3 regions of the Pseudarthrobacter sp. S6 genome follow, and region 1 is predicted to be linked to each of the others. Evidence: predicted binding sites of a transcription regulator. Region 1 holds the regulator's gene; each other region holds the start of a gene.
The links. Region 1 encodes HrcA, which represses chaperone genes, less so after heat shock. Its sites were predicted from a motif close to TTNGCACTCGNNNNNNNCGAGTGCNAA; they were not measured.

Region 1 (7,861 bases):
GCGGGGCTGTTGCCGAGCACGCAGGAGCCAGCGGAGTCCTTCCATCTTACGCTAGGAGGCACCTCCCGGCACCTCCCGGCAGCGCCCGGCGGTCGCCGGGACGGGTGCCCGTCACCGCCGTGCTGCGGGACGGTTGCTGTCATTAGGTATCAACTTCATATCAGGCGCGTATCGTTCCCGTTGCAGTTACGCCGGCAGCCGGAATTTGGTGCTTTTGGCAGAACCGGCTATGCCATGCTGGAAATCACAGCCGTCCGGGGACCGGCTCACGGGGCCCAGGCCTCACCATTTCACAGCCGGGAAAGGACAGGCCACGAGAGTGCCGGAAACAGCGACCCCCCTTACTGCCAGACGCGCCGCACCGCGCTTCCGTCCGCAACGCCTCCTGGGTCTACTGGCAGCATTCCTCCTTCTCACCGGTTGCATCGCGGAGCCCAATCCCGGGACCACCCCGACGGCAAACCCCAGCCAGGCGGCCACCGGCTCACCCGGGGGCCCCTCCACCAGCGCGCCCCTGGAAACCACACAGTCTTCCAACAAGGCACCCGTCTACTGGATTGGCCGAAGCAACAACAACGTGTTCCTGTACCGGGAGTTCCGGGACGTGCCGGAGCAGGAGAATCCCGTGACACGCGCCCTGCGGGCCATGATGTCGGAGAAGCCGCTTGACCCGGATTTCTTCACGCCCTGGCAGAATCCCGAGAAACTCGCCTCCTCCATCTCCGGCAAGAACGTCATTACCGTCGACGTCTCGGAGGATGCCTTTAACAGCAATCTCGACGCTGACATGGCCGGCCGCGCTATCCAGCAGCTGGTCTTTACCGCTACGGCGGCGGCCGCGAGTTCCGGCCTGATCGATTCCGGACAGCAGATCCAGGTCAGGATCCTGGTGGATAGCCACACCGACTACATTGCCTTCAACCACGTCCAGCTTGGCGACCCCATGTCCCGGGCTGCCGGAATGGTGGCGCCTGTCTGGATCATCGATCCGCAGGAAGGGACAGACCTTGCAGGCGGAAGCGTCAAGATCACCGGCCGCAGCACGGTTCCGGGCGGTAAACTTCGCTGGCAGATCCTGCGGGCCGAAGCGAACGGGAACAAGACGCCCTACCTCACGGGGGAGAGCACTGCAGCGGCCGAAGCGGCACAGGCAGGAGTGTTCACGCTTGCGCTGAGCCTGTCCGCCGGGAACTATGAGCTCCGTGTTTCGCAGGTGGAGACGGCCGGCAGCAGCCAGGAGCTGAATCTGGACACGCGGAACTTCAGCGTCCGGTAGCAGGCCGCTTCAGGAGACCGGCGCTGTCCAGCGTCCCAGGACATCGCTCGCCAGGACAACCGCCGCCGGTCCGGCCGTGGATGACCTGAGGACGTGGTGTCCCAGGAGGGCCGTCATGGCGCCGGCGTCGCAAAGCCGGGTGACTTCGCGGGGACTGATTCCGCCTTCCGGGCCAACGATGAGCAGAATTTCCTGGGCTCCGGCGTCACCCTGGGCACCCTGGGCACCCTGGGCACCCTGCCATGATTCCAGGACGGACCGGAGCGGCCGGACAGCATCTTCGTGCAGGATTACGGCCAGATCCGCTGCCGCCACTGCTGCCACAAGGCCTGCCGTTTCGACGGCGGCGCGCACCTCGGGGATCCAGGCGCGGCGTGCCTGCTTGGCGGCCGCCGTGACCACGGACTGCCATTTCGCGTGGGCCTTGGCCGCACGCTCGCCCTTCCAGCGGACGATTGAGCGCTCGGACTGCCAGGGAATTACGGCGTCAATCCCGAGTTCGGTTGCCGTTTCCACGGCCAGTTCGTCGCGGTCCCCCTTGGCGAGGGCCTGCACCAGCACCAGCCGGATGTCGTGCCGGTCCTCCACGGAGACGGCGGAGCATTGCACGGTAAGCTCTGCAGGCGACGCCGAGACAACAGTTCCCGTCAGCCGTTTTCCGGCGCCGTCGGCAAGGTCCACGGACTCTCCAGGAGATAGCCGTTTCACGGTCACGGCGTGGCGTGCCTCCGGCCCTTGAAGGACAAATCGGGCACCGGGCACCAGCTCGTCGAGCGACCCGGCACCGCTGAAGAAAACGGGATTGCTCACCGCTACAGGTTACCGAACCGGTCCCGCAGCTTGGCAAAGACGCCGCCGCTGGCTGCCAGTTTGCCTTCCGTGAACTGCTCGCCCCGAAGCTTCGCCAGCTGCCGCAGGAGGTCCTCCTGCGCAGCATCCAGCTTGGCTGGCGTCTCAACCTGCAGATGGACCATCAGATCCCCGCGGCCGTAACCGCGCAGGTGCGTCACGCCGAGTCCGCGGAGCGTGATGATCTCCCCTGACTGCGTGCCTGCCTTGACGTCGATCTCCTGCAGTCCGTCAAAGGTTTCCAGTGACAGCTCGGTGCCCAGGGCGGCGGCTGTCATCGGAATGTGCAGCGTTGCGTGCAGGTCGTCGCCGTCGCGGGCGTAGGTGGCGTCGTTGTTGACCCGTAGTTCCACATAGAGGTCCCCGGATGGTCCTCCGGCCGGGCCTGCTTCGCCTTGCCCGGAGAGCTGGATCCGCGTGCCTGTGGCAACTCCGGCGGGCACCTTGATGGTCAGGGACCGCCGGCTGCGGATGCGGCCCTGTCCGCTGCATTCGTTGCAAGGGTCCTTGATAACCGTCCCGAACCCCTCGCAGCTGCCGCACGGGGCCGCCGTCATGACCTGGCCCAGGATGGAGCGCACCGCACGCTGAACCTGGCCGCTGCCGCCGCAGATATCGCAGCGGACAGGGTGGCTGCCTTCGCGGCAGCATGACCCGTTGCAGGTGGGGCAGGTGACCGCGGTGTCCACTTCGAGTTTCCGGTTGACGCCGAACACGGCATCGCGCAGTTCGATCCGGACACTGATCAGTGCGTCCTGGCCGCGGCGGACCCGGGACGCGGGGCCGGAGGAGCCGCCCGCGCCGAAGAACGTGTCGAAGATATCCTGGAACGCGAAGCCCTGGCCGGAGTATCCGCCGCCGCCGAACCCGTTGTCGGTTCCGTTCTCGTTGCCGGTGGTGTCATAGATCCGGCGCTTCTGCGGGTCCGAAAGTACCTCGTAGGCGTGGGTCACGGCCTTGAAGCGGTCCGAAGCATCATCCCCGGGGTTTACATCCGGGTGAAGAGTGCGGGCCAGCTTGCGGTAGGCCTTCTTGATCTCTTCCCCGGTGGCTTCCGGCGAGACTCCGAGGACGTCGTAGTGGCTGCTCAAAGTTCGTATCTCTTCCTTGTTGTACTGCCGGCAGGCGGGCTGCCGGCACTGCTCTTCGTGCCTGGACCGTAGTACTGTTACGGACCCAGAATTCTTGAAAGGTAACGGGCTACTGCCCTGACGGCGGCCATGGTGGTGGGATAATCCATCCGGGTGGGGCCCAGCACACCGATCTTGGCGGTGCTGTCTGGTCCGTAGCCCGTGGCCACCACGGAGGCTTCCGCGAGCCCGTCGTACGGGTTTTCACGCCCGATACTGACTGCCACCCCCCTCGGATCCTGCGCCATGTCGCCTAAGAGGCGCAGCAAGACAACCTGCTCCTCGAGGGCTTCGAGGACTGGTCCGATACTGAGCGGAAAATCCACATTGGAGCGGGCGAGGTTTGCTGTTCCGGCCATGACCATGCGTTCCTCGCGGGTGTTGTGGGCGAGCGTTTCCAGCCCGTGGGCCAATGCCTGGGCCGCCGCACGCTGGCCCGGGCTGACGGACGAAACGACCCCCGGCAGCGAGGGCGCCAGTCGGCTCAGCGAGATGCCCGCGAGGGATCCGAGGAAGTGTGCCCGCAACGCCGCGACGGCGTCGTCGCCAAGGTCCAGGCCTACGTCGATCACACGCTGTTCTACCTTGCCGGTGGTGGCGATGAGGACCACGAGTACCTGCTGCGGCGCAAGCAGGACGAATTCGATGTGGCGGATGGTGGCGCGGCTCAGATGCGGATACTGCACGACGGCGACCTGGTTGGTCAGCTGCGACAGCATCCTGACGGTTCTGTCCAGGACGTCATCCAGATCGTCTGCACCCTCCAGCAGCGCCTGGATTGCCCGCCGTTCCGCCTGGGAAAGCGGCTTTACCGCTGAAATCTGGTCCACAAACAGCCGGTAGCCTTTGTCTGTGGGAATCCTTCCTGCGCTCGTGTGCGGGGCGGTGATCAGGCCGTCGTCTTCCAAAGCCGCCATGTCGTTGCGGATGGTGGCGCTGGACACGCCAAGGTGGTGGCGTTCCACGAGCGCTTTGGAACCCACTGGCTCGCGGGAGTGCACATAGTCCTCCACGATGGCGCGCAGTACTTCGAGTTTGCGCGGCTCGCTCATACTCCACCTCCATCCGTGATCGCTGCGGGGTTAGCACTCGACATGCCTAAGTGCTAACAGTCTAATATGAGTCACCCCGTTGTTAGCATTGGTACCGCTCCGGGCGAAATTCCGGGCCAGGATCTAGCGGCGAGGCGGAATCAATCCATGCACTACCAGAACTGGGGTCCGCAGGAGATCACCGCGCCCGTCAGGAGCGAACTTCCTGAGGTTCCCGTGGCGCGCGGCATGGTCCTTGAAGATGTCCAGTCCGGCTGGGTGGGAGCGGTGACCCGGGTGGAGAAGTCCGGCGGCATGCATGTGGTGGCCCTCGAAGACCGGCGAGGAAAGTCCCGGTCCTTCCGACTCGGCTTCGGGTTCCTCCTGGAGGGGCAGCCCATCCGGCTCGTTCCCCCGGCGCCCAGGCAGGCCGCCCCCGTGGTGGCCGGCCGGACGGCGTCCGGCTCAGTCCGCGTGGCCGGCCAGCGTGCCCAAGTGGCCAAGGCGAGCAGAATCTGGGTGGAAGGAAAGCACGACGCCGAACTGGTGGAGAAGGTCTGGGGTGACGATCTCCGCGTTGAGGGCATCGTCGTCGAACCTTTGCATGGCATTGATGACCTCGCCGGGGCGGTGGCCGCGTTCGGTCCCGGTCCCGGCCGCCGGCTGGGGGTCCTGGTGGACCACCTGGTGCCGGGTTCGAAGGAGTCGCGCATCGCTGCCGCCGTATTGGCTTCCCCCGGCGCTGCCGGCAACGTTCTTATCGTCGGTCATCCTTACGTTGACGTGTGGCAAGCCATCCGGCCCGCGGTCCTGGGCCTCGAACAGTGGCCGGTGGTGCCGCGCGGGCAGGACTGGAAGACCGGCATCCTGACAGCATTCGGCTGGCCGCACTCCACGAAGGAAGATATCGGGCTTGGCTGGCAAAGGCTGCTGGGCGCAGTCCGCAGCTATGCGGACCTGGAGGCGTCACTGCTCGGGCGGGTGGAGGAAGTCATCGACTTCCTGACAGTGCCTTAACGCCGGATCCGGCTCCGCGCGGCGGCATTTGGTGGCCGAACCAGTATTCTTGGTACTGCGGGCGCTGCAGTTGCTTTCAGTCCGGCACTCTCCAACCCAGCACCATTGCACTTTCGAAGGAAGAAAACCGTGGCACAAAACGCACGCGAGCACCGGGACGATCACGGCGGCCAGGGCCGTTCCGAGTACCAGGGCGTTCCGGCAAATGCGCTGCCGCTGACGGCCAGCGAAGACCGCCAGTGGGCCACGCTGGCGCACTTCGGCGGGATTCTCGGCTGTGTTCCGTCCCTGCTGATCTACCTGATTTTCCGTGAGCGCGGGCCGTTTACCGCCCAGGAATCCAAGGAAGCACTGAACTTCAGCCTGCCGCCCACCATTGCTGCGCTGGTGGCCAATGTCCTGGTGTTTATTCCGGTGGTGGGAAACATCTTCGCTGTCATCGCCACCCTGATCTGGATTGCCCTGACCTGCTTCTCGGTGGCCGCAGGCATCCATGTCAACAAGGGCCAGCCGCACCGCTACCAGTACAACCTGCGCTGGATCAAGTAGTCCCCACCCGCTAAGCGGCGTCCCGAGGGCCCCGACGCGAGCTTGCGAGTGTTGGGAAGGGACCGCCGCGCTAAGCTCGCAGGCTCGGCCAGGGAACCCTGCGGGCGTGGGCCCACCACTGTTAGTCCGGCAGGATCCTGCGGACCACGGCGTCGGCCAACAGGCGCCCCTTCAGGGTCAAAACCAGCGTGCCGTGGAAGGCTGCCGGCGGCTCCACCAGGCCGTCCGCGATGAGCCCGGCCACGGCGTGCCGGCCGTGTTCACCCAACGTTGACGTTGCCAGCCCCGACACGAGCCGGGCCTCAAGCATCACGCGCTCCACATCACGGGTTTCGGCGTCGAGCGTTTCCCGCCCGGCGGCCGGTGACAGCCCCTGCGCGAGCCGTCCGGCGTAGGCCGTGGGGTGCTTGACGTTCCACCACCGCACTCCGCCGACGTGTGAGTGTGCACCGGGTCCGATGCCCCACCAGTCGTCCCCCCGCCAGTACGCCAGGTTATGCCGACATGCCTGCTCCGGCGTCCGGGACCAGTTACTGACCTCATACCAGCTGAGGCCCGCCGCGCCGATCAGTTCGTCGGCGAGTTCGTACTTGTCGGCGTGGTCGTCGTCGTCGATTCCAGGGACTTCACCACGGCGGATCTGGGCGGCCAGCTTGGTGCCGTCCTCCACGATCAGCGCGTAGGCACTGATGTGGTCAGGCTGATAGGACAGCGCCGTCTCCAGGGAGAACCGCCAGTCCGCCAGGGACTCCCCCGGCGTCCCGTAAATAAGATCCAGGCTCACGGCCAGTCCGGCGTCCCGAGCCCACTGGACCACCTGCGGCACACGGCTGGGCGTGTGCGTGCGGTCCAGGACCTTCAGGACATGGGGTACCGCGGACTGCATGCCAAAGGACACCCGGGTGAAACCGGCGTCGGCCAGCACCTGCAGTGATGCGGGGGTGACCGAGTCCGGGTTTGCTTCGGTGGTCACTTCGGCGCCGGGTTCCAGGCCCCAGTGCCCGACGGCGGCAGTCAGGATCCGGGCGAGGTCTTCCGCGGGGAGCAGCGTAGGAGTGCCACCGCCAAAGAAGACTGTACTCAGCGGACGGTCCGGCAGACCGGAGTCCCGCAGGGCGGTGGCGGCAAAGTCGACTTCGGACACAGCCGTGCTGGCGTAGGCGTCCTGCGACGCTCCGCCGCCCAGCTCGGTGGCCGTATAGGTGTTGAAGTCGCAGTATCCGCAGCGCACCGCGCAGAACGGGATATGCACGTACAGTCCGAAGGCCCGGCGTGCCGCACCGTCCACTGCCTGGGCGGGCAGCAGACCGTCCGACGGCGCCGGGTCGCCGAGCGGAAGGATGCTAGGCATTGCAGGGGCCTCCGGTGTTGCCGGCCACTGTGATCACTACTTCTTGGCCTTGTCCTTGGACTCGTCAGTGGTCAACGCAGCGATAAAGGCTTCCTGGGGAACCTCAACACGGCCCACCATCTTCATGCGCTTTTTGCCTTCCTTCTGCTTCTCCAGCAGCTTGCGCTTACGGGAAATGTCGCCGCCGTAGCACTTGGCCAGAACGTCCTTGCGGATGGCGCGGATGCTTTCCCGGGCGATGATCCTGGAGCCGATGGCAGCCTGGATGGGTACTTCGAACTGCTGGCGGGGAATAAGCTCGCGCAATTTGCCGGTCATCATCACACCGTAGGCATAAGCCTTCTCGCGGTGCGTGATGGCGGAGAAGGCATCCACCTGTTCGCCCTGGAGCATGATGTCCACCTTGACCAGGTCGGCCACCTGCTCGCCGTCAGCCTTCCAGTCGAGCGAGCCGTAGCCCCGGGTCTTGGATTTAAGGATGTCAAAGAAATCGAACACGATCTCAGCGAGCGGCAACCGGTACCGGATTTCGACCCTGTCCTCGGACAGGTAGTCCATGCCGCCGATAACACCGCGGCGGCTCTGGCAAAGTTCCATGATGGCGCCCACGAACTCATTCGGAGCAAGGATGGTGGCGGCCACCATAGGCTCGCGGACC
Region 2 (7,861 bases), 890 kb from region 1:
TGTTCAAGGACGAGGTCCGCGCCGTGGGCGCCCAGCTGGGCCTGCCCCAGGAAATCGTCGGGCGCCAGCCGTTCCCCGGCCCCGGACTGGGAATCCGCATCGTCGGCGACATCACCCAGGAGCGCCTGGACCTGCTACGCAAGGCAGACGCCATCGCGCGTGCCGAGCTGACCGCAGCCGGGCTGGACAACGAGGTGTGGCAGATGCCGGTAGTCCTCCTGGCCGACGTGCGCAGTGTCGGCGTCATGGGTGACGGCCGCACGTACGGCCACCCGATTGTGCTGCGTCCCGTTTCGTCCGAGGACGCCATGACGGCGGACTGGTCCCGCCTGCCGTACGATCTCCTGGCCCGGATTTCGAACCGGATCACCAACGAGGTGGAAGGCGTCAACCGGGTGGTGCTGGACGTGACCAGCAAGCCGCCGGGAACCATCGAGTGGGAATAGCAGTGTGAGTGGCCGGTCTCCGTCAGCGGAGGCCGGCCATTGTTGTCATCCGTTGAAATCCACGGCAATTTGGCCTGATCCAGTGTTGCGGTCTCTCATCCCGGCTTCATTGCGGCTACGCTCGAAAGTATGCCGGTATGGTCCAGGGCGTCACGTGCAAACGCAGAAAAGAAGGCAGTAGTGTCAGTTGGTCAAGGCCACCCGGAGGGTTCTGAGGAGCTTGGAAAATGGCTGTCCGGGCTTAAACCCGTCACCGGGGCAGACACCATGCTGCGTTTCACCAAGACCCCCGAAGGTTCCATTGACCTGACCCATGCGCACCCGTCCGGCCTGGCCCAGCTGATGGCCGGCCGCCGCACACGGCTGTCCACACTCATCCGGGACCACCAGCAGTACGTCGTCGCGGCCCGGGCATCGCGGAACATCCGCTCCAAAATCTTCGAACTCGGAAATGACCGTGGCATTGATGCCGGTTACCTATCCGCAGGCACCGTCGTGTGGACCTCCGCCGTCGGCGGCAAACCCCAGCGCATCTCCGCGCCGGTGATGCTCACCGCAATCTCGCTCACGGTCCGGCCAGGTGAGGACGACTACGAACTGCAGCTCACCGAGCAGGCCAACATCAACCCGGCCCTGGTCCGGCACCTGAAGACTGTCCACGGCATTGTGTTTGACGTTAACGCCGTGACCCGCCTCGCTTACAGCACCGCGCGCTTCGATCCCCAGCCTGTCCTGGACAGGCTCGCAACGCTTATCCGGCCCATCCACGGCGCCGAAGCCCAGCACAATTTGCTGGTGTCCACTTTCGCGGACCTTTCCGGAAACCTGGACGATCCCTGGATCAACGAGGGCAACCCGCTGGTCGCAGCCCTGGCCAAGGCGGCCGGCGGTGGGGTCATTGACGTACCCGTGCCGGACCCCTCCCGCTTCCCGAGCGTGGACACTCGCCACCCGGACGACGAACTGCTCCTCCTCGACGCCGATCCGGCCCAGCAATTCGTTATAGATGCCGCCCGTGCTGGAGACTCCCTGGTGGTCAGCAGCCCGCCGGGAACAGGACAGACCCAGACGGCCATCAACACCATCGGTGCCCTGGTGGATGCGGGCAAGTCTGTCCTGGTGGTAGGCGACCGCCGGGCCAGCCTGAACGAAGTATCCGCACAACTGGAATCGCTTGGACTTGAATCCATCCTGTTCCAGCTCTCCGGCACAGCCACCCCCCAGCAGCTCAAGGCCCAGCTGGTGCGGGCCATCGTGCGGAACGAAAAATCACTTGAGCCGCAGCTGGGGAACCTCCACCGGACCCTAACTGAGCACCGGCACGCGCTGATGGATCACGTGGCGTCCCTGCATAACGTGCGCCAGCGCTGGGGCTGTTCGCCGTATCAGGCCATGCAGTCACTGGCCGAGCTGACTTCCATCCATCCGGCTCCCGCCACCACCGTGCGTCTCAAACGCAGTGTGCTGGACAGCATCCGCGACCGCAATGAGCTCGCCGGCCGGCTCCGCCGCGCCGCCGAGCTTGGCAGCTTCAGCCGCGCGTCCACCGCCAGCCCGTGGCACGGCGCCCGGCTGCTCACCCGCAAGGAGACCGAGGAAGCCCAGGAGCTCGCCCGGTCAGTGGCGAAGAACCTGCCTATTCTGCGTGACCGGATGAACAGCGTGGCCGAACATGCCGAAATCCGGCTTGGCGAGTCCTTCTCGGAGTGGGGGAAGCAGCTCGAACTCCTCATGGCTGTCCGCGAAAGCCTCGATAAGTTCACACCGGACATCTTCGACAGGCCGGTCAACGATCTCATTTCCGCCACGGCGTCCTCCGCCTGGCGCCGGGAGCGGAACGTCGACATGGCCTCCATGCAGCGTTCCCGCCTGCGCCGGGTCGCGAAAGAGTACGTCCGTCCGGGCGTCCACATCAGTGATCTCCACAGCTCGCTGGTGCTGGTGCAGGAGCAGCGTGCACTCTGGTCCGGGTACGCCACCTCACAGCGCCACCCGGCCGTCCCCTCGGGCCTTGCCGAAATGAATGTGATGTACCGGTCGCTGGACCGGGAACTGACCCAGCTGGGCGAGGCCCTCCGGCACACACAGTCCGGTGGCTCGCTGGCAACGGCCCGCTATGAGGAACTCATGAAGCGGCTGGAGCGGCTCGTGGCCGACACCCACACGCTCAAAACGCTTCCCGAGCGCACGCTGCTCGTGGAAAACATGCGCGAGCACGGCCTGGGGGAGCTCCTGGCCGATCTTGCGGACCGGGAGGTTCCCGCAGGTTCCGTCGGAGCAGAGCTTGAACTGGCCTGGTGGCAGTCCGCGCTGGAAGCGATGATCAGCGGCGACGATTACCTCGCCATGTCTGACGGGGACGCGCTCCGGCAGCTTGAGGCCGAGTACCGGCTCGCGGACAACGCTCACATTGCCAGCGGAGCCGCGCGCCTGCGCTGGGAACTGTCCGAACGGTGGGGGGCCGCGCTTGCGGAACACCCGCGCCAGGCCCAGCTGCTCAGGAGCCTGCTCAAGGACGGCAGGGTTACCCTCGCGGCGCTGACGGCCCAGGCCGCCGAGCTGGTTCCCATGCTGGTGCCGGTCTGGTCGGTCAGCCCGTACCTCATGACCGGGCTCTTGCCGGCCGAACAGCACTTCGACGCCGTGGTCATCCTGGACGCCGAAGCGACGTCGCTGCAGGCCGTCCTGCCTGCCATCGCCCGAGCCGGGCAGGTCATTGCCTTCGGTGATGCCAAGATTGCCAGCCCCCGGACTTTCACTGTTGGTGTTGAGCGGCTGGCCGCCGGTGAGGCGGCCCACCATCGCGTCGAAAGCGCGTATTCGGCGCTGTCTGCGGTCCTGCCTGTCTGGCGGTTGAATTTTGTCTACCGCGCGGTTGACGAGGACCTGGTCCTGCAGCTGAGCAAGAACTCCTACGACGGCGCGCTCCGCAGGCTCCCGGAGGGGCAGTCGGCCACAGGACTGGACAGGGCGCTCCTGGTCGAGTACCTGCCCGACGGCACAGGGCTGCCCAGCGCCGACCACGAAGGCGTGGAATCCGTGGTGGCCGAGGTTAACCGCGTGGTCCAGCTGGTCTTTGAGCACGCCCGGACGCGGCCGCGCACGTCGCTGGCAGTGGTCACCGCCAGCCTGCGCCATGCTGCCCGGATTGGTGAGTCAATCCGTCTTCAGCTCCCGAACCACCCGGGACTGGCCAGTTTCTTCAGCGCAGGATCCGAGTCATTCCGGGTGGTTGACCTTGAGCGTGCCCAGGGCCTGGTCCGTGACCACGTGATCTTCTCACCCGGTTTCGGCCGCACTCCGCATGGCCGGGCGCTGCACAATTTCGGACCCCTGTCGGCTGAGGGCGGGCGGGAAAAGTTCGCTTTGGCCATGACGCGTGCCCGCCGATCGCTCCACGTCCTGACGTGTTTCCAGCCCGAAGACCTTGACCACACGCGGCTGTCCTATGGTGCGGTGGACTTCTACGAGCTCCTTAACCGTGAAATTGCCGGAAAGACCGATCTCGGTACCCCGGCCTCGCGCGCCGCTGCCAGCGAGCAGGCGCTTGGGGCCGATCCCCTCGTGGCCGATCTTGGCGACCGGCTGCGTGCCCGCGGCGCCCGAGTCTGGCACCAGTACGACGGCGTGATTGACGTAGTGGCCGCAGCAGACCCGCTCAGCACCATGGGCCAGGACGACGCCGATATTCCGCGGCCGGTGGCCATCGAGTCGGACGGCACGGAGCAATACCGCACCATGAGTGTCCGAGAGCGGAGCCGGCTCCGCCCTCAGCTGCTGGAACGGATGGGCTGGCGGTACATGCCGCTCTGGACCATCGAAGTCTTCACGGACCCGTCCGCCTGCGCGGACCGGATCGCGGGTTACCTGGGCCTCGAGAATGTTCTGCCGCCCGGACGCGGCACTGCCTCCGGCGGATTCTTTGACGAGGACATGGACGCGCTCGCGCTGGGAAATATTGGAAACAACAGGAACGAAGACCAGGCCGGACGCCTGGCCAGTGAGGAGGCGGTTGTTGTGACGTCACGGAATGCCGATCAAGCCGAGACGCAAGGTGACGACCAGCCGGATGAGGCAGTTGACGGGACGGCCGCTGCGCCGGACCGCAAGGTGCCAGGGGCAGCAGGCATCTTGCCCAACAAGGCTGCGGAGGATGACCCGAAGCGCTGGGGCGACGGCCCGGACAACGATCACGACGCGTGGCTGAAGGAAAACAAGCCGCCGCACTGGGGCTGACCTCCAAGCTGCAACGGCTTCACCGCGCGATGCCTTCCGGTCCCACCAGGACGAAAAACAGTTTGCCCTGGGCGGAGGCCCCGGCAAGCCGCGCAGCCTGCTCCGGAGCTGCCGCCACGACAATCAGCCCGTCGGTTTCGCCGGTGCTTAGCCACTGACCCGTCCTGCCGCCCTGTCCTGATGTCCACAGGACGGGAACGGACGTTGCCAGCACTTCTGAGGGGGACTGCTGATCGTAGCCGTTCGCCCCGGTTAGTACCACGTTGACCAGTTGCCCGGGCGATACGAGCTGGATGGAGGAAGGATCGGCCATCCTCAAGGGCACGGCTGCGGAGCCCGGCGGCGTTCCGGTCAGCAGGCCGGGTCCCAGCAGCAGGGAGTCGGTCACAAGCTGGCCCTTCCGCAAGGGGGCTGCCAGTTGTTTTCCCGCGGCTTCACCGGTGTGGGATATGGCCCCGGCGGTCAGCATCCCCGGCGGGATCTTCGTTGCCGTCATGTCCGTGGCCGACAAGGCCGTGCCTGCGGGGAGGTCCCGCGCCGCAGCCAACACCGGGACAGTATCGGCGGGCGGGGGAGTGAGCTGATGGACCGTGATCCCCGCTGCAAGGCACAGCAGGAGCGCTATCGCAAGGCGCCGGTTCCGGCCCAGCCAGGCTAACAGCCTATGGCCACGCACGGCGCGGGGGCGTGCTAACGGGAGCGGACGGCGGACCTGGCGTCCCGGCGGGGCGGATCCGCGGCTGGAACGAAAGAGAGTAGCGGGCATGCAAACCACGCTACGTACCGGCAACGGAGTCCGACAGAAGCGAAGGTGCCTATGTGGAAAACCGAGCCGCCGGCGTCGTACGTCTTGTTAGAGGGGAGGTCAGCTGGCGGCAGCGGCCGTGGCAGGCGCCGGCGCGGCCACGGGGGCGGCAGGGGCAGCCGAAACGGTGCTTCCCTTGGTATCCCGGGAGTCAGTCCGGTAGAAACCGGAGCCCTTGAAGACCACGCCCACGCTGTTGAACTTCTTGCGCAAGGCGCCCTGGCACTCCGGGCATGACGTCAGGGTGCTGTCGGTAAACGACTGGAAAACGTCGAAGGCGTGGCCGCAATCCTTGCAGGCGTAAGCATAAGTGGGCACTGGGTGATCCTCCTCGGGGGCAAACGAGAGGTCCTGTGCCGCGCTGAACGAAAACCGTCCATTAGCAGTCGCAGGGCCTGAGTGCCAATTCTATCACCCCCGGAAAGTAGCCCTCCGTCAGGCTTTGTCCGGTAGCCGGATCAAACCTGACGGCGTCAGGGCAGCCGGCACCCTCCGGTCAAAGTCTTCGGCGGGAATGCTTCCGGCCGGAAGCAGTTCGGCATCGAAGACAACGGCCGCTAACGGGATCTCAAGTCCGTCTCGGCCAAGGGAGCCCAGCAGGACGTCGTAGTAGCCGCCGCCCTGGCCTACGCGGTTGCCGTCCCTGTCCACGGCCGTGGCGGGGATGAAGAGTGCGGCAACAGACGTCATGATGCCGAGGCCAAGGCGAGGTCCGGCCGGTTCCAGCACCGGTGCATAACGGCTGCGGACAAACTCGACGCCGGGGGTCCACTGCGTCCAGCTCAGCCGGCGTCCGGGCTCACAGACAGGGAGCAGGACTGTGTGGCCATGCCGATGGAGTTCGATGATCAGGGGCAGTGTGGGCGGTTCGGGTTCTACGCCCAGGTATGCGCAAAAGGTCGACGGCGTCCCACCGGTGAGCTGTTCAGCCCAGGCAACGCCGTGGACGGCCAGGGCGGCACCGGTGGTGTCGCGGTGAGTGGGATCCGTCGCGGCACGGCGCGCACGATGGCGTGCGCGGATGTCCGCCTTGGCTGCGCTGCTGTCTTCGGACATGCCGCTCCTTGGTTGCCGTTCCCTGTGGACGTTGCAGTCGCTGCGGTCCGTTGGCGCTGGAGCCACCAATAATTACTGAATGATCAGCCCCTCCGTTAGATTAGTCCAGTGACTACCACTCAGCAGACAGTACGCAAGGCCGTTATTCCCGCTGCCGGACTGGGCACCAGGTTCCTGCCGGCCACCAAAGCCATGCCCAAGGAAATGCTCCCGGTGGTGGACAAGCCGGCCATCCAGTATGTGGTTGAAGAAGCCGTCAGCGTTGGCCTGAACGACATCCTGATGATCACGGGACGCAACAAGCGTGCCCTGGAGGACCACTTCGACAGGGTTCCTTCGCTGGAGGACACCTTGGAAGCCAAAGGCGACCTCGCCAAACTTGAGTCCATCCAGGCAGCAAGCAACCTCGGTGACATCCATTACGTCCGGCAGGGTGACCCCAACGGCCTCGGCCACGCAGTGTTGCGTGCAAAGCAGCACGTTGGCAATGAACCATTTGCCGTCCTCCTCGGCGATGACCTGATCGATGCCCGGGACGAACTTCTCAGCACCATGATCGACGTCCAGTCCAAGACCGGCGGATCTGTGGTGGCCCTCATCGAGGTGGACCCCTCCCAGATCAGTGCCTACGGTTGTGCCGACGTGCAGGAGATCGACGGTGAAGGCTATGTCAGGATCAACAAGCTCGTTGAAAAGCCCAGTGTGGAGGAGGCGCCCTCCAACCTGGCCGTCATTGGCCGCTACGTCCTCCACCCGGCAGTATTTGACGTGCTCGAGCGCACCGGCCCGGGCCGGGGCGGGGAAATCCAGCTGACGGACGCCCTACAGGAACTGGCTGCCGGCGAAGGCGAGGGCCACGGAGTTTACGGCGTGGTCTTCCGCGGCCGCCGCTACGACACCGGCGACAAGCTCAGCTACCTCAAGGCCTGCGTCCAGCTCGCCATCGACAGCGAAGACCTCGGCCCAGGCCTGCGGGAATGGCTGCCGGGCTTCGCAGCCGGCCTCGCTAAATAACTGCCGTGCGCCCCGGACCCATCTGGCCCGTAACACTCGAATGTGGCGACCTGATCCTGCGCCCCATCCGGTATCGGGATAAGAAGGAATGGACCCAGGTCCGTGGGCGCAACAGCGAGTGGCTAGCGCCCTGGGAAGCATCCAACCCGGCACCCGGCGGTGCGCTGCCTGACTACCGGCAGATGGTGCGGTCCTTGAAAATCCAGGCTGCCCAGGGGACGGCTTTGCCGTTCCTGATCACTGAGCGCACGCCCAGGTTGGCCGGCCCGGTCATCGTTGGCCAGCTGACTGTGTCCTCGATTGT
Region 3 (7,861 bases), 1.5 Mb from region 1:
CCGCCATTTCCTTCAGTGCCACCCCCATGTACTCGGGCTTCACCGGCCAGCCGTAAGCGGTGATGTCTGCTTCGGGCCAGGCCTCCACGTGGAACGGCGTGGAGCCGTTGCCGGCTGAACTCAGGTCGCTGCCCATGGCCTCCGCCATGGTGGCCGGCACCGCCCCGTCGCCGGGACCGACGGCTACCTTGGTGGGCATGTAGTAGTTGAGTCCATAGAAATCCAGCGGCTGCGAGATAATCTCCATGTCCTCGTCCGGATGGTCGAAGGAGCCGAAGAACTTCGCGGCGCGGATGATATCCGGATATTGGCCCGTGAGAACTGGGTCCGCGTACAACCGGTTCTGTGCAATGTCCATCAGGCCAGCGCTGATCCGGTCCAGGGGGTTGATGGAGTTCGGGACCATGGGCGAGTACACGTTGGTCATCCCGATCTCGCCCGGGACCCCCGCCGCCCGCAATGCCTGCAGCGCGAGCCCATGGCCCAGAAGCTGGTGGTGCACGGTGGGCAACGCCTTGAGCATAAGGGCTTCGCCCGGCGAGTGCAGGCCCATGGTGTAGCCGTTGGTGCTGACTGTGGCGGGCTCGTTGATGGTGACCCAACGGGCAACACGGTCACCGTACGCAGCAGCGGCAATCGAGGCGAACTCCCCGAGTCGATGGGCGGTATCGCGATTCATCCAGCCGCCGGCGTCGTCCAATGCCAGCGGAGTGTCCCAGTGATAGAGGGTGACCATGGGCGAAATACCGTTGGCCAGGAGCTCGTCCAGGAGCCGGTCGTAGAAGTCCAGCCCGGCAGGATTCACCGGGCCGCTGCCGTTGGGCTGGATCCGCGGCCAGGACAGCGAGAACCGGTACGAGTCGACGCCCAGCTGCTTCATGAGGGCAACATCGCCGGGCATGCGGTGATAGTGGTCGCAGGCCACAGCCGGGCTGTGGTCATCCACGATGGTGCCTTCCTTGGCCGAAAACACGTCCCAGCCCGCCGGGCCCCTCCCATCCTCGGTGAGCGCGCCCTCGATCTGGAAGGCTGCGGTTGCCACTCCCAGCGTGAAGTCCGCCGGGATGATGGCGGCCAGGTCCTTGGCGGAAATGTGCATGGAGTCAGCCCTTATGAAAGAGAAAGCGTGGAACGGGTACGTCCCAGAATGACATACGGCCGGGCTGCTGACGAGCGTCCCTGCTAGGGTCTGTGCATGGTGGAAAACATCCCGCCGCACCGGTTTGTGGACGCGGACATCCTGATGGCGGAGTTCGCCGATCAGGATCCGGACAGCAGGCTGGTGGGAATCGGCGGCGCCCAGCGGCAACACCAGACACTCAGCGATATGCTGCAGCAGTCGCAGCTGTTTCCCCAGTTTCCGCTCGCCCAGCCCGACTACACCAACCTTGCCGTAGGACCTGATACGCAGCGCCAGGCGGTGGCCATGGGGCTCTGGCTCTTCAGCTTCGAAGGACACAAGCTGGCGGTCTTCCAGCGCGACGCTGACCCGCGGACCGGGCGTCAAACGGCCACCTTGGAAGTGCTGGCCACCGGGCCGGGAACAGCAAACAGGTTCCTGGCCGAGTTCCGTCTCCTGATGGACAACAACAGCGTCCTCAAGGGCCAAGTCATCTCAATGGTGATATCCGATTATGGGCCGAGCACGGCCGGGGTGACGTTCCACCACCGCCCCAGCCTCCCGGCGTCGGACGTCATCATGCCCGACGGCCTGCTGCAGAACGTCGCGGACCACACCGTGGGCATCGCCACGCACCGGTCATCCCTCAAGCAGCACGGCCAGCACCTCAAACGCGGCATCCTGCTGTACGGCCGGCCCGGGACCGGCAAAACGCACACCGTGCGGCACCTGCTGAGCCAGAGTCAAGGCTCGACGGCGATCCTCCTCTCGGGCGGTTCGCTCGCCAGGATCTCCGAGGCAGCCAGCATGGCCCGGGCCGGGTGGACCTCGCGGTGGAGATCCCGCTGCCGGCCCATGCCGAGCGGATCCGTCTGCTGGAACTCTACGGCCGCCTGGTGGCATTCAGCCCCGCGGCGCTGGATGCCGCGGCGGAACGGACGGCGGGAACCACCGCCTCCTTCGCCCTGGAACTGATCCGTCGGGCCGTGGTGGCCGCGGCGCTGGACGACGCGCCGGTGTCCGATTCACACCTTGCTGCAGCCGTGGAGGACCTGATGGCCGACGCCGAAACCCTCACCCGCAGCCTGCTGGGCAGCGGCACGGACGCGGCCGGCTCATTGTGAGCCGAACAGGAACTCCTTGGCGTGCGCCACGGCCTTCCGGAAGGCATCATTCCGGAGCGTGACGAGCTGCTCCGCGTCGCCGTCTGCCGGCTCCAGATAGCCGGTGTATCCGGGCCGCAGCACCCAGACGTCGCCGGCGGGTGGAAGATAGAACACCCCATACGACCGCTGCTGCTCGTCCTCTTTGGTCCATACGGGAACCACTGCCAGGGCCGCGCCGGTGGCAGGGTTGATCCATTGGGCCCGGGGCACCGGTTCTTCGTGGGCTTCGGGGTCCAGGAACGGCGCAGAGCCCTTGCCCCAGCGCCGTTCGAAGCGTTCGTGGAAGGCAGGAATCAGGTGGGAGTCGTAGCGGCGCCAGTCGCTCATTGTTTTTGTCCGCCTCCTCGCGGTGATGGCTGTCGTCTTAGCTTAGGTTTTATGCCCACGGCCCGCTTTCCCAACGCACCGGCGTGATCCTGATGATGTTGCCGGCCGGGACGTACCGGTTGCTGACGTCCCGGATCGGGATGACGTTAGTGGTGCCATCCGGCGCGCTTTTTCTGTTGCGGCTCCGGCCGTAGGCCGCGCGCCGCGCCGGGTCTCCAAGCACAGCGTACGCCTGCATGATCCGCAGCAGCTCTCCATCATCGACGTCGCACTCACCCGCTGGCCTGCCGTCGATGTCGGGGTGGTGGCTGCGCATCAGCGCACGGTAGGCACGGGAAATCTCCTGCTGGCTGGCATCGGGTTTCACCCTCAGGGCGGCGTAGTAGTCCGGCTGGCTGGTCATTGCGGTACTTTCCGGGGAATCTTACGGCGACGGCGCCGGGGCACCGGCCGCAACCGGCGCCCCGGCAGTCCGGGCCTACTTGCCGATCTCGTGCAGGGACCCCTGCTTGTTTTCGATCTCGATCCTGCGCGGCTTGGCCTGCTCCGACACCGGGATGCGCAGCGTTAGGACGCCTTGGTCGTAGCTGGCCGTGATGTTGTCCGCATCAAGGGTGTCACCTAGGATCAGCTGGCGACTGAACACCCCGCGCGGCCGCTCTGAAGCCACCAGTTCCACATTGGGCTGCGTGGGATCCTGGCGCTCCGCCCGGACAGTCAGTACGTTGCGTTCAACGTTGAGGTCCACCGAATCGGTCTTGACGCCCGGGAGGTCGAACGCCACCACGAACACGCCGTCTTCCTGCCAGGCGTCCATAGGCATGGCCGCCGGCCGGGCGGCGGTTCCGAAGACCTGCTGGGCGAGCCGGTCCAGCTCACGGAACGGGTCCGTACGCATCAACATCATTTCTCACTCCTTCAGTTTGAGATGTTGAATTCAGTTCATCTACCCACCATCGGTTATCTGTGTTGGTGGATATAGATTTTTTATAGCACTCGTGCGAGACTGATGCAACATCATGGGAGGGAATTTTGGATTGGACGCGGTCGGTGGAACACCAGGACGGAAACCGGGTCCTCGGGCCGGGCAGGCACTGTATGCCATCTCTGTGGCGGCAAAGCTGGCAGGGACCGGGCAGCAGAACATCAGACTCTACGAGACCAAAGGCCTGATCCTGCCGGAGCGAACGGCCGGGGGCACGCGTCAGTACAGTGATGCGGATGTAGCACTGCTCCTGCACATCGGAGAACTCCTGGATCAGGGGCTCAATCTTGCCGGCATCGCCAAAGTATTGGCGCTCGAGGTAGCGAACGCCGAACTACGCCTCGCCCTCAGCCGGGTCAGGCCACGACAGGAGGCGTAGCGGCTACGGTCCCAGCGTCGCTCAGGCTCTGCTCCCACCAGCCGGTAGGACTCCGCCAGCAGTTCGCCGAGTTCCTCGGTGCCGATACGGGCCAGCCGGACCAGCAACAGCTGCTGCGCTCGGTGACACTTGGCAGTGCCAGGCACATGCTCCGCACATCATCCTCGGTTGCCATCGCGGCTAATCTCCCGGTGTGTCCGCTTTGGAGAGCTCGCCCGTGATCCGTTCGCCGGGGATTCGGGCGGTCCGCCACGTATCCAGGGCGATGACGGCACCGAGGATCAGGAACGAGAGCGTAATCGAGGCAAGCGCGTCGCTGAACCAGTGGTAGCCGAGGTACAGGCGGCTCACAGCGGCGAGAACTATGCCGATGCCCGCACCAACGAAGCCGAAGACTGCCGACGTCGGGTTTTCCCGCCGCGAGAAGACGAGGAACGTGGTCACCAGCAGGAAGTCGCAGGCACCCAGGACGTGGCCGGACGGGAACGAGAAGGTGTGGTCGGCGCCGAACAGCATCAGGTCCACGGGCGGCCGCGAGCGCTGGACGATCGCCAGGATGATCTGCGATATCACGACGCCGGCGAGCATGGCGGCGGCGAGCATAATGGGCCGCCAGGCGTGCTTGGCCGCGAACCCCCAGACCACCGTCACCACCAGCACGATGACGGGCAGGGCAACGGGGCCGAAGACAACGGCGAGGAAGATCATCACGGCCGTGAGGGTCTCGGACCGGAGCGAGACCAGCCAGTTGCGGATGGATTCGTCGGGACCCCACGGGCCGGTGTTGCTCTGCAGGACGCCCACGAGCGTAATGACGAACAGCAGGGCCCCCACGGCCATAAGGACCACCGCGGAGCGGTACAGAGCCGTGCGTGCGGCCGGTTCCATAAAGCGTTCCTCCACCACGAACTTGTCATGGAAGGTTCGCCAAAGACTGTTCTTACGTGTCTGCTCTGCCATTGCGTTTCCGTCCGTTCGCCGTTGAGCCGTTGAGGAGTCCTACGGTGAAGATTATCCCTTCTGCCCGGTGTTGGGCCCACTCAGCCCTGCCGTTCGCCGTGGCGCCGGGCACGTCAGCCTGCCGGGGTAGCCTGACTCAGTGGGTGTGATGTATGAGTTGATCAACAGGCAGGGCGTGGATACACTCACCGGAATCCTGGCCGTGGCCGCTCCGGGAACGGATTGGCCGCACGTTGCCGCCGCCGCGGCGCGCACCTTCCGCAGTGCCCTTTCCGGCGCCGGTTTCTCGGGGTGGAGCGCGAGCATGTCCGGCGGCTGGCCAGCGAGGGGACACGGCCGTACCTCCCCTGGGCGGTGCGGGTACCCGCCGTCGTCCTTCAGCCGGAGGCGTCCCTCCCGATTCTGGACGCCCGGTGCCGGGACCCTCGGAGTACGTGCGGCGCTCGGTGGCGAACCACCTCAACGATGTGGCGCGGCACGCGCCAGCCCTGGTAGTGGCGACGGCGGCTCGCTTGCTATCCGCGCCGGACACCAACACCGCATGGGTGGTCAGGCATGGCCCGCGGACCTTGATCAAGAAGGCCCACCCCGGTGCGCTCGCGCTGCAGGGGTTCGCGCCGGCGTCGGTGGCTGTCTCGGGTCCCCGGCTGGACCGGAACTCGGTGGCCATGCCGGGTGAACTGGCTTGCGGTGCTCACCCTCGCCGCCGGTGAGACCCGCACATCGGCGTCGTCGAAGAAACGGGCAAGGACGTCTCCACCCTGAAGAAGGGGGACTTCGTCATCGCCCCGTTCGCCTGGTCCGACGGGACCTGCGTTTTCTGCTGTGAAGGCCTACAGACCTCCTGCCGCCACGGCGGGTTCTGGGCCTCCGGCGGGATCGGCGGCGCCCAGGCCGAGGCCGTCCGCGTGCCTTTCGCCGATGGCACCCTGGTCAAGGCCCCGGTGGGCGAGAACAGTGAGCTGCTGCCGTCCCTGCTGACCCTTTCCGACGTCTACGGCACCGGCTACCACGCCGCCATCAAGGCAGGCGTCAACGCCCGGACCACTGTCACGGTCATCGGTGACGGCGCCGTCGGGCTGATGGCGGTGCTGTCCGCCAAGCAGCTCGGCGCCGAACAGATCATTCTGATGGGCCGGCATAAGGCCCGCACTGACCTGGGCCTCGAATACGGCGCCACTGACGTGGTCGCCGAACGTGGTGATGCCGGCATCGAGAGGGTGCGCGAGCTCAGCGGCGGCGACGGAACCCACACCGTTCTTGAGTGTGTGGGGCACCGCCCGGCGTACGACCAGGCCCTCGGCGTGATCCGCCCGGGCGGCGTCATCAGCCGCGTGGGCGTGCCCCAGTACGAGGACGCCCCGATCGGTTTCGGCTCCATGTTCGGCCCGAACATCACGCTCACCGGCGGCCCTGCCCCGGTCCGCGCCTACATCGAGACACTCCTGCCCGGCGTCCTTGACGGCACCGTCAACCCGGGCAAGGTGTTCGACCGAACCATCAGCCTGAACGAAGTCCCCGACGGCTACCGCGCAATGGATTCCCGCGAGGCCCTGAAGGTCCTGGTCCGTCCGTAGGTGCCGTGTAAACATTCAGCACCAGACCCGGCTCACTGGGCAGCTCCATGGACTGGTAGTTCAGGTCGAGGTCACCCACTACCGGGTGAGTCAAGGTAAGTAAAGCGTGTGGTGTTCACAGGCCGGTGCGCGCTTTGGAAAACGGGCGAGTAAAGGGCACGCCCCATCCGGTTGGCAGCCAGGATGCCGTGGCGGCCGCTGCGAACCCACGCAGGCGCGTCAGCCATCGCGTCGAGCACCTGCTGGACCTCGGGCCGGACCGTACTGGAAGGTTTACTGCGGCTCCTGCGGACTGGACCGGCGGCGCGGGCGAGGTCAAAAAGATGCTCCCGCTCGGCTTCGTCCAGCTTCAGCATGCGCGCGAGAGCATCCAGAACGCTTTCCGATGCCCCGGCGAGGTTGCCGCGCTCCAGCCGCACGTAGTAGTCCACGGAAACACCGGCCAGCATCGCCACTTCCTCACGCGGCAGGCCAGCGACCCGCCGATTCCCGCCGTACGCAGGCAACCCAGCCTGCTCCGGCGAAATCCGCGCCCGCCGGGAACTTAGAAACTCCTTTATGTCCGCGCGCACATCTCCCATACCCCTACGGTAAGCGCCTGCGGTCGCGGGCGGCAGGCACTGCCAGTCCCTGCCTGCTCCGCGCCCCGGCCAAGACCCGGCTGCTACCGCTGGGTGGTTCCGCTGGCAGTGGCGCCCAGCATGGCGAGCTCGGCCCGGCTGGGGAGGCCCTCCCAGTCGCCGGCAGTGCTGACGGCGAAGGCTCCCAGAACGGAGCCGCGTTGCAGGCGGCCGGCAACGTCCTCGCCGTCGAGCAGGGCAGAGAGGTAGCCGGCGGTGAACGCATCCCCCGCGCCCACGGTATCGATGCTGGTCACTGGTATGGCGGGAGCCTCGAACCGTCCGGAGGCGGTGTGGACGCCGGCGCCGGCGGCACCCCGCTTGACCACCACTTCCCCGACCCCCTGCTCCAGCAACGAGGCAGCGCGGACTGTTTCGGCATCGTCGTTCGCCGAAGAATCGGAGCCGCTCAAGGCGGCGGAGGCAACCAGGTCCAGTTCGTCGTCGGACGCTATCAGGATGCTGGCGTGCCGTGCGATGGGTCCCAGCACGGCGCGGGCTTCGTTCCGGGTCCAGAGCCGGCCGCGGTAGTTGACGTCGAGAGAGACCACCACGCCGTCGGCTACGGCGCGCTCGGCGGCGTATTCAAACGCCTTGCGGGCTTCCGGACTGAGTGCGGCGGTGATGCCTGTCAGGTGCAGGACGCGCGGGCCTGCCGCGAGGGCACTGTCCACGTCGTTCCGGCTGATGGTGGAACCGGCCGAACCGGCGCGGTAGTAGAAGGCCC

Region 2: the regulator HrcA is predicted to act here: its motif matches at 5,867-5,893, upstream of ACQCS0_RS15030 (FmdB family zinc ribbon protein).
Region 3: the regulator HrcA is predicted to act here: its motif matches at 3,603-3,629, upstream of ACQCS0_RS17845 (Hsp20/alpha crystallin family protein).

The regions. Positions count from the first base shown of each region.
Region 1 is NZ_CP189581.1:2,258,572-2,266,432, reverse strand. It holds gene ACQCS0_RS10820 (GerMN domain-containing protein) at 320-1,276, shown strand; gene ACQCS0_RS10815 (16S rRNA (uracil(1498)-N(3))-methyltransferase) at 1,286-2,086, opposite strand; gene dnaJ (molecular chaperone DnaJ) at 2,089-3,216, opposite strand; gene hrcA (heat-inducible transcriptional repressor HrcA) at 3,294-4,307, opposite strand; gene ACQCS0_RS10800 (DUF3097 domain-containing protein) at 4,455-5,303, shown strand; gene ACQCS0_RS10795 (DUF4870 domain-containing protein) at 5,433-5,852, shown strand; gene hemW (radical SAM family heme chaperone HemW) at 5,974-7,203, opposite strand; gene lepA (translation elongation factor 4) at 7,240-7,861, opposite strand, start outside.
Region 2 is NZ_CP189581.1:3,152,177-3,160,037, reverse strand. It holds gene guaA (glutamine-hydrolyzing GMP synthase) at 1-446, shown strand, start outside; gene ACQCS0_RS15040 (AAA family ATPase) at 576-4,682, shown strand; gene cpaB (Flp pilus assembly protein CpaB) at 4,702-5,448, opposite strand; gene ACQCS0_RS15030 (FmdB family zinc ribbon protein) at 5,548-5,805, opposite strand; gene ACQCS0_RS15025 (5-formyltetrahydrofolate cyclo-ligase) at 5,923-6,543, opposite strand; gene galU (UTP--glucose-1-phosphate uridylyltransferase GalU) at 6,652-7,557, shown strand; gene ACQCS0_RS15015 (GNAT family protein) at 7,563-7,861, shown strand, end outside.
Region 3 is NZ_CP189581.1:3,717,733-3,725,593, forward strand. It holds gene ACQCS0_RS17820 (GH1 family beta-glucosidase) at 1-1,099, opposite strand, end outside; gene ACQCS0_RS17825 (hypothetical protein) at 1,196-2,095, shown strand; gene ACQCS0_RS17830 (hypothetical protein) at 2,017-2,244, shown strand; gene ACQCS0_RS17835 (hypothetical protein) at 2,236-2,613, opposite strand; gene ACQCS0_RS17840 (DnaJ domain-containing protein) at 2,663-3,016, opposite strand; gene ACQCS0_RS17845 (Hsp20/alpha crystallin family protein) at 3,092-3,517, opposite strand; gene ACQCS0_RS17850 (MerR family transcriptional regulator) at 3,723-3,977, shown strand; gene ACQCS0_RS17855 (phosphatase PAP2 family protein) at 4,158-4,937, opposite strand; gene ACQCS0_RS17860 (hypothetical protein) at 5,351-5,650, shown strand; partial or broken gene ACQCS0_RS17865 (zinc-binding dehydrogenase) at 5,660-6,514, shown strand; gene ACQCS0_RS17870 (helix-turn-helix domain-containing protein) at 6,586-7,095, opposite strand; gene ACQCS0_RS17875 (sugar kinase) at 7,179-7,861, opposite strand, start outside.